Regions from separate parts of the Shinella zoogloeoides genome, predicted to be linked through region 2. Evidence: predicted binding sites of a transcription regulator. Region 2 holds the regulator's gene; the other holds the start of a gene.
What was found. The regulator LexA, encoded in region 2, represses DNA repair genes until DNA is damaged. The targets are predictions, from matches to a motif close to TGTTCNNNNTGTGTTCNG.
Positions count from the first base shown of each region.

Region 1: the regulator LexA is predicted to act here: its motif matches at 2,125-2,142, upstream of Q9316_RS04285 (PA0069 family radical SAM protein).

Region 1 covers NZ_CP132311.1:686,114-691,357, reverse strand. Annotated here, with positions in the region: gene Q9316_RS04300 (4-(cytidine 5'-diphospho)-2-C-methyl-D-erythritol kinase) at 48-953, shown strand; gene moaB (molybdenum cofactor biosynthesis protein B) at 940-1,488, shown strand; gene Q9316_RS04290 (glycosyl transferase) at 1,527-2,051, opposite strand; gene Q9316_RS04285 (PA0069 family radical SAM protein) at 2,203-3,360, shown strand; gene Q9316_RS04280 (ribonuclease HII) at 3,544-4,194, shown strand; gene Q9316_RS04275 (ArsR/SmtB family transcription factor) at 4,311-4,625, shown strand; gene Q9316_RS04270 (SRPBCC family protein) at 4,622-4,981, shown strand; gene Q9316_RS04265 (ATP-dependent Clp protease proteolytic subunit) at 5,020-5,244, shown strand, end outside.
Region 2 covers NZ_CP132311.1:1,621,649-1,626,892, forward strand. Annotated here, with positions in the region: gene trpC (indole-3-glycerol phosphate synthase TrpC) at 1-83, shown strand, start outside; gene moaC (cyclic pyranopterin monophosphate synthase MoaC) at 83-577, shown strand; gene Q9316_RS09150 (molybdopterin molybdotransferase MoeA) at 577-1,797, shown strand; gene lexA (transcriptional repressor LexA) at 1,891-2,607, shown strand; gene Q9316_RS09160 (ComEC/Rec2 family competence protein) at 2,588-5,056, opposite strand.

The sequences.
Region 1 (5,244 bases), 940 kb from region 2:
GGGGTTCCGGCCGTCAGCCCTTCCCCTTCACAAGCGGATAACCGGCCATGCCGCGTGACAACCTCTCGCACGTCGCCATCCTCGAACAGGCCCCCGCCAAGATCAATCTGGCGCTTGCCGTCGTCGGCCAGCGCGCGGATGGCTATCATCTGCTCGACAGCCTGGTGACCTTCACCGCCTTCGGCGACCGCATCGGCCTCACGCCGGCTGCGGAAGACCGCTTCACGCTGTCCGGCCGCTTCGCCGGGGCGCTTTCGGCGGATGGCGACAACCTCGTCACCCGCGCGCGCGACGGACTGCGGACGGCGCTGGCGGACAGCGGGCAAGCCGCCCCGCCCGTGCACATCCATCTGGAAAAGAACCTGCCCATCGCGTCGGGCATCGGCGGCGGCTCGGCGGATGCGGCCGCGACGCTGCGCGGGCTGCTCTCGCTGTGGCAGGCCGGCCTGCCGAAGGCCGATCTCGACGCCCTCGCGCTCGGCCTCGGCGCCGACGTGCCCATGTGCCTTGCCGGCCGGCCGCTGATCGCCCGGGGCGTCGGGGACGACATCACGCCGGTCGCGATGCCGGCGCTTGCCATGGTGCTCGCCAATCCCCTCGTCGGCGTCTCGACGCCGGCCGTCTTCAAGGCGCTCGCCTCGAAGCACAATCCGCCGCTTGCGCTTGCCGTGGAGCCCGGCGAGCCCGCGGACTGGATCGCCGCCATCGGCGCGCTGCGCAACGACCTGGAACCCCCTGCCCGCCGGCTTTGCCCGGAGATATCGCTGATCGCGCAGAACCTTGCCGCGACCGAAGCGCGCGTCGTGCGCATGTCCGGTTCCGGCGCGACCTGCTTCGCGCTATATCATGCGCATGACGCGGCGGAAGCGGCGGCGGCGAGGCTTTCCGAGCGTCATCCGCACTGGTTCTTCACCGCCACCTCTACCCTGGGAGCGAGCGATGACGCGCATTGACGAGACGAGACCCTTCATTCCGGTCGGCATCGCCGTGCTCACCGTCTCGGACACGCGCACGCCTGAGAACGACAAGTCCGGCGACACGCTCGCCGCCCGCATCGTGGAAACCGGCCACCGTCTCGCCGCCCGCGCCATCGTCAAGGACGACGTCGCCGCGATCCGCGCGCAGGTGGAAAGCTGGAGCCGAAACGACGATATCGACGTGGTCATCACCACCGGCGGCACTGGCTTTACCGGTCGTGACGTGACGCCCGAAGCGCTGGAGCCGATCTTCGAAAAGCGCATGGACGGCTTTTCCGAAGTGTTCCACCGCATCTCCTACGACAAGATCGGCACGTCGACCATCCAGTCGCGCGCCACCGGCGGCGTGCTCAATGCCACCTTCGTCTTCGTGCTGCCCGGCTCGCCCGGCGCCTGCAAGGACGCCTGGGACGGCATCCTCAAGGGGCAGCTCGACTACCGCCACATGCCCTGCAATTTCGTGGAAATCATGCCGCGGCTCGACGAGCACCTGAAGCGCTCTGCCGGGTAGAGCATTTACGGACGCAACACCGCTGCGCACAATTTGCCCTAACCCGCCCGCATCGCCTTCACCGCCCAGGCTGGCACGATCTCGGCGCCGAGCCCGCGCACCTTGCCGCCGCGCACCATGTCGGACAGCGCCATGCCCGCGCGCGCATGCGCCAGCGCCTGATGCTTGCTGACGAGATAGCCCTGCTCCAGCGGCGGCGCCCTGCGCGCGAATCTTTCGAGGAACGGCCGGCGATAGCCGCGCGCACCGGCAAAGCGTGCCGGGTCGGGATTGATCGCGACATGGTCGACGACGGCATCGACCCAGCCGGCGAGCGGGCGCGCGCCCGGCTCCAGCAGAAGCAGCCAGTCGCCACGCGCCGAACGCACGACCTCCGCCAGGTCCCAGTCGGCCAGGAAGCGGCAGCCCGCCGCATCCGCCACCCTGGCTGAGCCGTCGCGCGAGCCGTGGTCGAGCACGATCACGTCGCGCACCACGCCCTCGACGGCCCCGGCGACGAGCGCCGATAGCGTCTGCGCCAGTTCCGCCTCGTCGTCCCGGCATTCCATGATGATCGTCAGCATCCCCTCCCATACCGCATTGCAACATCGAACGCCACCGCCGGACGCGCGCATGGTTAGCGGCCGCGCCGAAATTTGTTCTTGCATTGTTCTCATTCCAGCGATAGGAATATAGTCATTGAATCGGGGCGACGCAGCCCCGCCGGAGACCACCATGAACGATCTTGTCAGCCTCAGGCAGGGCGCGCTTGCGCCCGGCCACACGAAGGACGTTGCCGATGCGCTGATGGCCCAGACGGGCATGCGCGTGGACGGGGATCGCCGGCGTGGCCGCGGGGCGGGCCTGAATTTCACCGGCCGGTTCGAGCCGGTGACGCGGGAAGGCTTCGACGACGGCTGGCAGACGCTGGAGGAGCTGCCGCCCTTCCGCACCGAGGTGCAGGTCGAAAAGCCGCGCACCATCATCACCCGCAACGAATCGCCGGACATTCCCTTCGACCGCTCAATCAATCCCTATCGCGGTTGCGAGCATGGCTGCATCTACTGCTTCGCCCGGCCGACGCATGCCTTCATGGGCCTTTCGGCCGGCCTCGATTTCGAGGCGAAGCTCTTCGCCAAGCCCGATGCGCCGAAACTCCTGGAGCGCGAGCTTTCCAAGCCCGGCTACAAGCCGCGGGTCATCGCCATCGGCACCAACACCGATCCCTACCAGCCGATCGAGAAGGAATGGCGCATCATGCGCCAGATCCTCGACGTGCTCGACAAGGCGAACCATCCGGTCTCGATCGTCACCAAGTCGGCGCTCGTCATGCGCGACATCGACATCCTCTCGCGCATGGCGGCCCGCGGCCTTGCCTGGGTGGGCATGTCCGTCACCACGCTCGACCGCAAGCTCGCCCGCACCATGGAGCCGCGCGCCGCGACCCCGCCGCGCCGGCTGGAGGCGATCCGCGCGCTCTCGGATGCCGGCATCCCGACCGCCATCATGATGGCGCCGATCATTCCCGGCCTCAACGACCACGAGATCGAGCGGGTGCTCGATTCGGGCAAGGCGGCCGGGGCGCTGGAGGCGAGCTATGTCCTGCTCCGCCTGCCGCTGGAGGTGAGCCCGCTCTTCCGCGACTGGCTGCTGCGCAACTACCCGGACCGCTACCGCCACGTCATGTCGCTGGTGCGCTCCATGCGCGACGGCAAGGACTATGACGCCGAGTTCGGCAAGCGCATGAAGGGCGCCGGCCCCTATGCCTGGCAGATCGCCCGGCGCTTCGAGATGGCGAGCAAGCGGTTGGAACTGACCCGCACCCGCCGCAACCTCGCCGTCGACCAGTTCGTGCCGCCCTCGGGCAGCGGCGTGCAGCTCTCGCTGCTGTGATCCCCCGGCGACCTGGACGCATGCCAGATGCGTTTCGGGAGCCAGGAATAGACGAATTTCCGAGCCTTCGCGCTCGGCCCATCTTCCGGTCCGCCAGTCCCCGGGCGCACCGGTCGTTCCCCCGGCATCCGCCTCCTGCCGGGGGACTTGCAGGGAATCGGATGGATGTGCGAGGTTCGCCGCATGTCCCGTCCCGCATCCTCCGATTCCCGCCTTCTTTTCGACCTTCCCGAAGGGCCGGACTTCTCGATGGAGATGGCCGCCCGCAAGCGCGGCCTCTGGCCGGTCGCCGGCACGGACGAGGCCGGCCGCGGGCCGCTCGCCGGTCCCGTCGTCGCTGCCGCCGTGGTGCTCGACCCGGACAACATCCCACCGGGCCTCAACGATTCCAAGCAGTTGAGCATGGCGAAGCGCGAGGCGCTGTTCGCCCTCATCATGCAAAGCGCCTTCGTCTCGGTCGCCTCCAGCTCGTCGCGCCGCATCGACATCATCGACATCCGCAAGGCGAGCCTCGACGCCATGCGCCGGGCGGTCGCGGGCCTCGAGGTCGCGCCCAAGCTGGTGCTCACCGACGGGCGCGACGTGCCGCCGGGCCTTGCCTGCGAGGGCCGTGCGGTCATCAAGGGCGACGCGCTCTCCGTTTCCATCGCCGCCGCCTCCATCGTGGCGAAGGTCATGCGCGACCGCATGATGGCCCGCGCCGAGGCGACCTTCCCCGGCTACGGCTTCGCCATCCACGCCGGCTACGCCACCGAGGTCCACCGCAAGGCCATCCAGGCCATCGGCCCCTGCCGCCTGCACCGCATGACCTTCCGCCCGCTCAAGCAGGATTGAACGGCAACGGGCAGCCGTTTCCCCCAACACCTGTGACAGGTCCTCCGCAGAGGACGAAACGCTGGCGCGCGATATCGCCATTGCAAATCAGATAAGTGTATGCTTATCTCACTCCCATGATCGAGAACGAGATATTCAAGGCGCTTGCCGACCCGACACGCCGCACGATCTTCGAGAAACTGGCGGGCGGGGCGATGAATGCCAGCGCGCTTCGCGACGGCATGGAGATCAGCCAGCCGGCCATGTCGCAGCATCTGGCGGTGCTGCGCGGTGCGGGGCTGGTGCGCGAGGAGCGCCGGGGGCGTTTCGTGAACTACGAGGTCGATCCGGACGGGCTTGCGCTCATAGCCAGATGGCTCACGAAGTACCGTGCCTACTGGCCGGCGCGGATCGATGCGTTGAAGGATTTGCTGAAGGACATGGACCAATGAACGACAGGACATCCAATCGACCGGCACCGGACCTCGTGTGCGAATACGAACTGGACGCGCCGACCGAGAAGGTCTGGCGGGCGATCAGCATCCCGGCGTTTCGCGAGAGATGGCTGCCTGGCGGCGACCTCGCCGATGCCGCGCCGGTCTCGATAGTCCCCGGCGAGGAAATCCGCTACAGGATGCGGGACGACGCACCGCCCTATCTTGAAAGCCTCGTGGCCTTCCAGCTTCGCCCCAACGCCGACGGCGGCACGACGCTTCGCATCGTCCATGGCCTGGACGATGCGCGGCTCGCGCCGCACGGGCCGCAGGCGGTGAACGACAACGGGCTCTCGCTGATGCGAGCCGCCTGACACCAACCCACATCACGCAACAAGACAGGAGTTCGCCTATGCGCGAAGCGATGCAGCTCGTCCCCATGGTGGTCGAGCAATCCAGCCGGGGCGAACGCTCCTTCGATATCTACTCCCGCCTGCTGCGGGAGCGGATCATCTTCCTCAATGGCGAGGTGAACGACACGGTGTCCGCGCTCGTCTGCGCGCAGCTCCTGTTCTTGGAGGCGGAGAACCCGAAGAAGCCGATCCAGCTCTACGTCAATTCGCCCGGCGGCATGGTG
Region 2 (5,244 bases):
AAGGCCTGATGCGCAAGGACGACGTAGCGGCCGCGACGCATGAACTCCTGACCGGCAAGGCCGGCATGCTGGCAGCGGAATGATGACGGGCGACGATCGCACGCTCACCCATATCGATGCGTCGGGCGAAGCCAACATGGTGGATGTCGGCGACAAGGCGGAAACGGTCCGTATCGCCGTCGCCGAAGGCTCCATCCGTATGGCGCCGGCAACGCTCGACCTGATCCTCAAGGGCGATGCCAAGAAGGGCGACGTGATCGGCACGGCGCGTCTTGCCGGCATCATGGCCGCCAAGCAGACGTCCAGCCTCATCCCGCTCTGCCACCCGCTGATGCTGACCAAGGTGTCGGTGGAAATCCGCGAAGACCGCGCCCTGCCCGGTCTCAGGGTCGAGGCCATGGCGAAGCTGACCGGGCGTACCGGCGTCGAGATGGAGGCGCTGACCGCCGTCAGCGTCGCCTGCCTCACAATCTACGACATGGCCAAGGCGGCCGACCGCGAGATGGAAATCGGCGGCGTGCGGCTGCGCGAAAAATCCGGCGGCCGCTCCGGCGATTACAAGCGGGAAGACACCTGATGTCGCTTCTGCCCGTTGCCGACGCCCTCGAACGCCTTCTGACGGCCGCAAAGCCGATGCAACGGACGGAGAGGGTTCCCCTGCACCAGGCAGAGGGCCGCGTGCTGGCGGAAGATATCGCCGCCCGCCTCACCCAGCCGCCCTTCGACAATTCCGCCATGGACGGCTACGCCGTCCGCCACGCGGACATCGCCGAACTGGGTTCAGTCCTCAGCGTTGTCGGCACTTCGGCCGCCGGCCATGCCTTCGAGGGAACCGCCGGCCCCGGCGAGGCCGTGCGCATCTTCACCGGCGCCCCGCTCCCCGGCTTTGCTGATACGGTGCTTCTGCAGGAGGATGCGGAGGTGCTGGAGGGCGGCCGCATCCGCACAACCTATCTCACGCCGAAGGGCCGCCATATCCGCCCGCGCGGCCAGGATTTTACCGAAGGCGAGGTGGTGCTGAAGGCCGGCGCCGTGCTCGATCCCGGCCGCCTGACGGTCGCCGCCGCGATGAACCACCCCGAACTCACGGTCTACGCCCGCCCGCGCGTCGCACTGCTGGCGACCGGCGACGAGCTCGTCACGCCCGGAACACCGCCCGGCGCAAGCCAGATCATCGCGTCCAATACCTACGGCGTCGGCGCCCTCGCCCGCGCGGCCGGCGCCGAAATCGTCGACCTCGGCATCGTCGCCGACGACAAGCAGGCGATCCTCGAAGCGGTGCGTGGCGCGCTAGCGCGCGATATCGACGTGCTCGTCACGCTTGGCGGCGCCTCGGTCGGCGATTTCGATCTCGTGCAGCCCGTGCTCGGCGAAGCCGGCATGGAACTCGATTTCTGGCGCATCGCCATGCGCCCCGGCAAGCCGCTGATGGTCGGACGCCTCCGCGCCGTCCAGGTCGTCGGCCTGCCCGGCAATCCGGTTTCCAGCCTCGTCTGCGCTCTGCTCTTCCTCGAACCGCTCGTCCGCCGCCTTGCCCACCTGCCGCCGGCAAGCCGCCTGCGCCAAGCGGTGGCCGCCGTGCCGCTCAAGGAAAACGACCACCGGCAAGACTATATCCGTGCAAGCATCGCCCGCGCGAACGGCGAGCTTGTCGTCAAGCCCTTCGACAAGCAGGATTCGTCGATGATGAAAATCTTCGCCGCATCGGAAGGCCTGCTGGTCCGCCTGCCGCATGCCCCGGCCGCGCCCGCAGGCGCGGCTTGTGAAGTCCTTCTGCTGCGCGATCCCACCGCCTGAACAGTATTATTGTTCCCTCGGCCTCTTGCGGAACACATATGGAACAGATAGTGTCTGTTCTGGATTTGTTTCACGATTCTCGCTGGAGAGGCCATGCTGACGCGCAAACAACAGGAACTGCTCCTGTTCATTCATGAGCGTATGAAGGAATCCGGCATTCCGCCGTCCTTCGACGAGATGAAGGACGCCCTGGACCTTGCCTCCAAGTCCGGCATCCATCGCCTCATCACGGCGCTGGAGGAACGCGGTTTCATCCGGCGCCTGCCCAACAGGGCGCGCGCATTGGAGGTCATCAAGCTGCCGGACGCCTATTCCCCGAGCCTGCAGCCCCGTCGCGGCTTTTCCCCCTCCGTCATCGAAGGCAGCCGTGGCAAGCAGCCCGCGCCCGCCGCCCCGCCTCAGCGCACGCCACAGGAAATGTCCTCGTCGGTCTCCGTGCCGGTCATGGGCCGCATCGCCGCCGGCGTGCCGATTTCCGCCATCCAGAACAACACGCACGAGATCACCGTCCCCGCCGAGATGATCGGTAGCGGCGACCACTATGCGCTCGAGGTCAAGGGCGATTCGATGATCGAGGCCGGCATTCTCGACGGCGACACGGTTATCATCCGCAATGCGAGCACCGCCAATCCGGGCGAGATCATCGTCGCGCTCGTCGACGACGAGGAAGCCACGCTGAAGCGCTTCCGCCGCAAGGGCGCCTCCATCGCGCTGGAAGCCGCCAACCCCGCCTACGAGACCCGGATCTTCGGGCCGGATCGCGTCAAGATCCAGGGCAAGCTCGTCGGGCTCATCCGCCGCTACCATTGATCGCCGGTTCGGCTTCGAACTGCCCGATGCGCCAGTCATAGGTGCGATGGCGCGACCAGGGCCGGTCGAGCGTTTCGACGGCCGGCAGGAAGGTTGCTTGCGATAGGGAAGCGTTTGCCATTCCGTCCGCGGGCATGATTTCCAGAGCGCCCGTCCGGCGCAGATGCCGGGCCGTCACCAGCCGGGCGCCCGAGCGGCACGTATCGATGCGCAGCGGAAACGGTACGACGACGAGGTCTGCGGCGTCGCAGGCCGTGCCGAGAAAGGCGCTGTCTTCCAGCGCCACGACGCGCCAGCCGCTCGGCGAGATGGCGGCGCAGAACGCCTTTGCCTCGCACACGAAGCCGCCGCGCTTCCCCGCAGTCTCGAAGGCTGCGGACAGGGCATCCTTAGCCTTCTGCCGATCAGCCTTGCGGCGGGGGCGTTTGCGCTCTCCTACGGCCGGCATTTCTTCCGTCGCCTCCTCCAGCGTCAGCCCTGCCGTCTTGCGCATGTCCGGTTTCACGAGATCGCCGAGCCGCAGGGCGCGGCGCCATTGGTCATAGATGAAATCCGGCGGCCGCGTGCGGTTCGTCGCAACCCTGTCGCCGCGCAGGACGGCGACGAGGCGGCCGTCCTCGGAGACCAGAACTTCCGGCCCAGCCCGGCCGCCCGGCCAGAAGGCGACGCCGAGCCCGAAGAGAACGAGCACCGTCCCGGCATGGCGCAGCCGCGTACGCAGCAGGCAGACCAGCCCGCCGCCGACGCCGATGAGGACGAATGCGAGCGGCGAAATGCGGCCGGTCACGATCTCGCCCTTCCACCCGGCGACCCACGTCGACAGGGCGATCATCCATTCGATGCCCTTGCCCATGATCTCAAAGGGGATGGCGTCGAGACCGAAGGGCATCAGCAGCACGGCGATCAGGCCGAACGGCATGACGATGACGCTGATGACGGGCATGGCGAGCAGGTTGCCTGCAAGCCCATAGGCGGGAATGCGGTGGAAGTGGCCGATGGAATAGATCAGCGTCGCAAAGCCGCCGATCAGCGAGGAGAGCAAAAGCCCGCCGAAGAACCGGCCCGCCGCGCCGCCGAAGAGCTGGAACGGCCCGCCCCGGCTCTCCGTCCGCACCGGCCGCTCCCGCCAGGCGGCATAGCCCGCGACAAGGCCGAGTGTTGCCGCATAGGACATCTGGAAGCCGGGATTGGTGACGGCCGACGGCGTCAGCAGCAGGATGAGGATAGCCGAAAGCGCCACGTTGCGCAGGCTGATGGCCGAGCGGCCGAAGAGCACGGCGATCAGCATGACGCAGATCATGATCCACGAGCGCACGGCCGAAATCGCCCCGCCCGAGACGAGGATATAGAGCGTCACCATGACGAGCGCGCCCGCGGCGGCGATCTTCTTCGACGGATACCGCTCGGCAAAGCCGGGGATCAGCGCCATCGCCATGCGCGCGCCGACGAGGAAGGTGCCAGCCGCGAGCACCATGTTGAGCCCCGAAATGGCGAGCACATGGGCAAGCCCTGCCTGCCTCAGCGCCTCCACCGTCTCCGCGCCGATCGCCCGCTGTTCCGCCGTCACCAGCGCGGCGGCGATCGCCCCGGCATCGCCACCGATACGGCCGCGAATATGCTCGGTAAGATTGTTTCGCCAGGTAGCGATCGTTTCGCGAATCCGCCCATCGAGCCCGGTATCCACGGAAGCGACGGTGCTCGGTGCACCGTAGAAATAGCCGATGGCGCCATTGCCGGCAAAATAGGCGTCGAAGGTGAAGTCGTTGAGGCCGGAAAGTGCCGGCCCGGAGGGCGGGCCGAGCCGGGCGCGGCCGCTGATGCCGTCGCCGATGGCGATCGGCGCATGCCGGCTGCGCGCAAGGAGCGTCACGATCCGCGGCGCACGCTTCAGGACCGGATCGCGCGTCGTCTCGAGTGCGATGCGATAGCGGATCGCCCCGCGCTCGTCGCTCTCGCGCGACAGGACGCGGCCGCTGATCTCGCTCGTCACCGGCGCATCTAGGATGACCGTGTCCAGCCTCGCACTTTCGAAAGCGGCGAGCAGCATGCCGACGGGAACGAGGAAGGCAGCAGCGGCGGTAAGCGCCGTCCAGTCCTCCCGATGCCGCAATCGCAGGGCCGGCCAGAGCGTCGCGCAGGCAAGCAGCGCGAGAGCAAGGAGCGACGGGTCGGATACGCCGGCGAACCAGAGGGCTGCGCCGATGCCGAGAAAAACGGGAACGAGGAGGAAGAAATGGCCATGCGCGCGCTCGGCAGCGAAGGCCGTCGCGATGGGCCATTCCGATACCGCCAGCCGAACGCGGCCCGCCGTCTGGAGAACTGCGGCAACGGACATCCTCCGGCTTGGTGTCTCGCGCAGCGGCGCCGGCAAGACGCCGTCGTCGGCCACCGCCCGGAAGGCATAGGCCTCGGGCACGTCCCTCCGCTCCCCGACATCCACCTTGGCCATGGCCCGGCCCCGCTTTCCCCATTCCATCATGCAATCGAACGGAGAAATCTGCAATCGGCAGTAGGCTCCAAAATTGCTAAGCCTGCCAGAAGGGATGCGCCCTCCATGATTTGAGGGACACTCTCAAAGGTTGCTTGCAAGTTCACGGAAACGGTAGATATTGCGTTGCCGGAACGTCCATTTCCGCA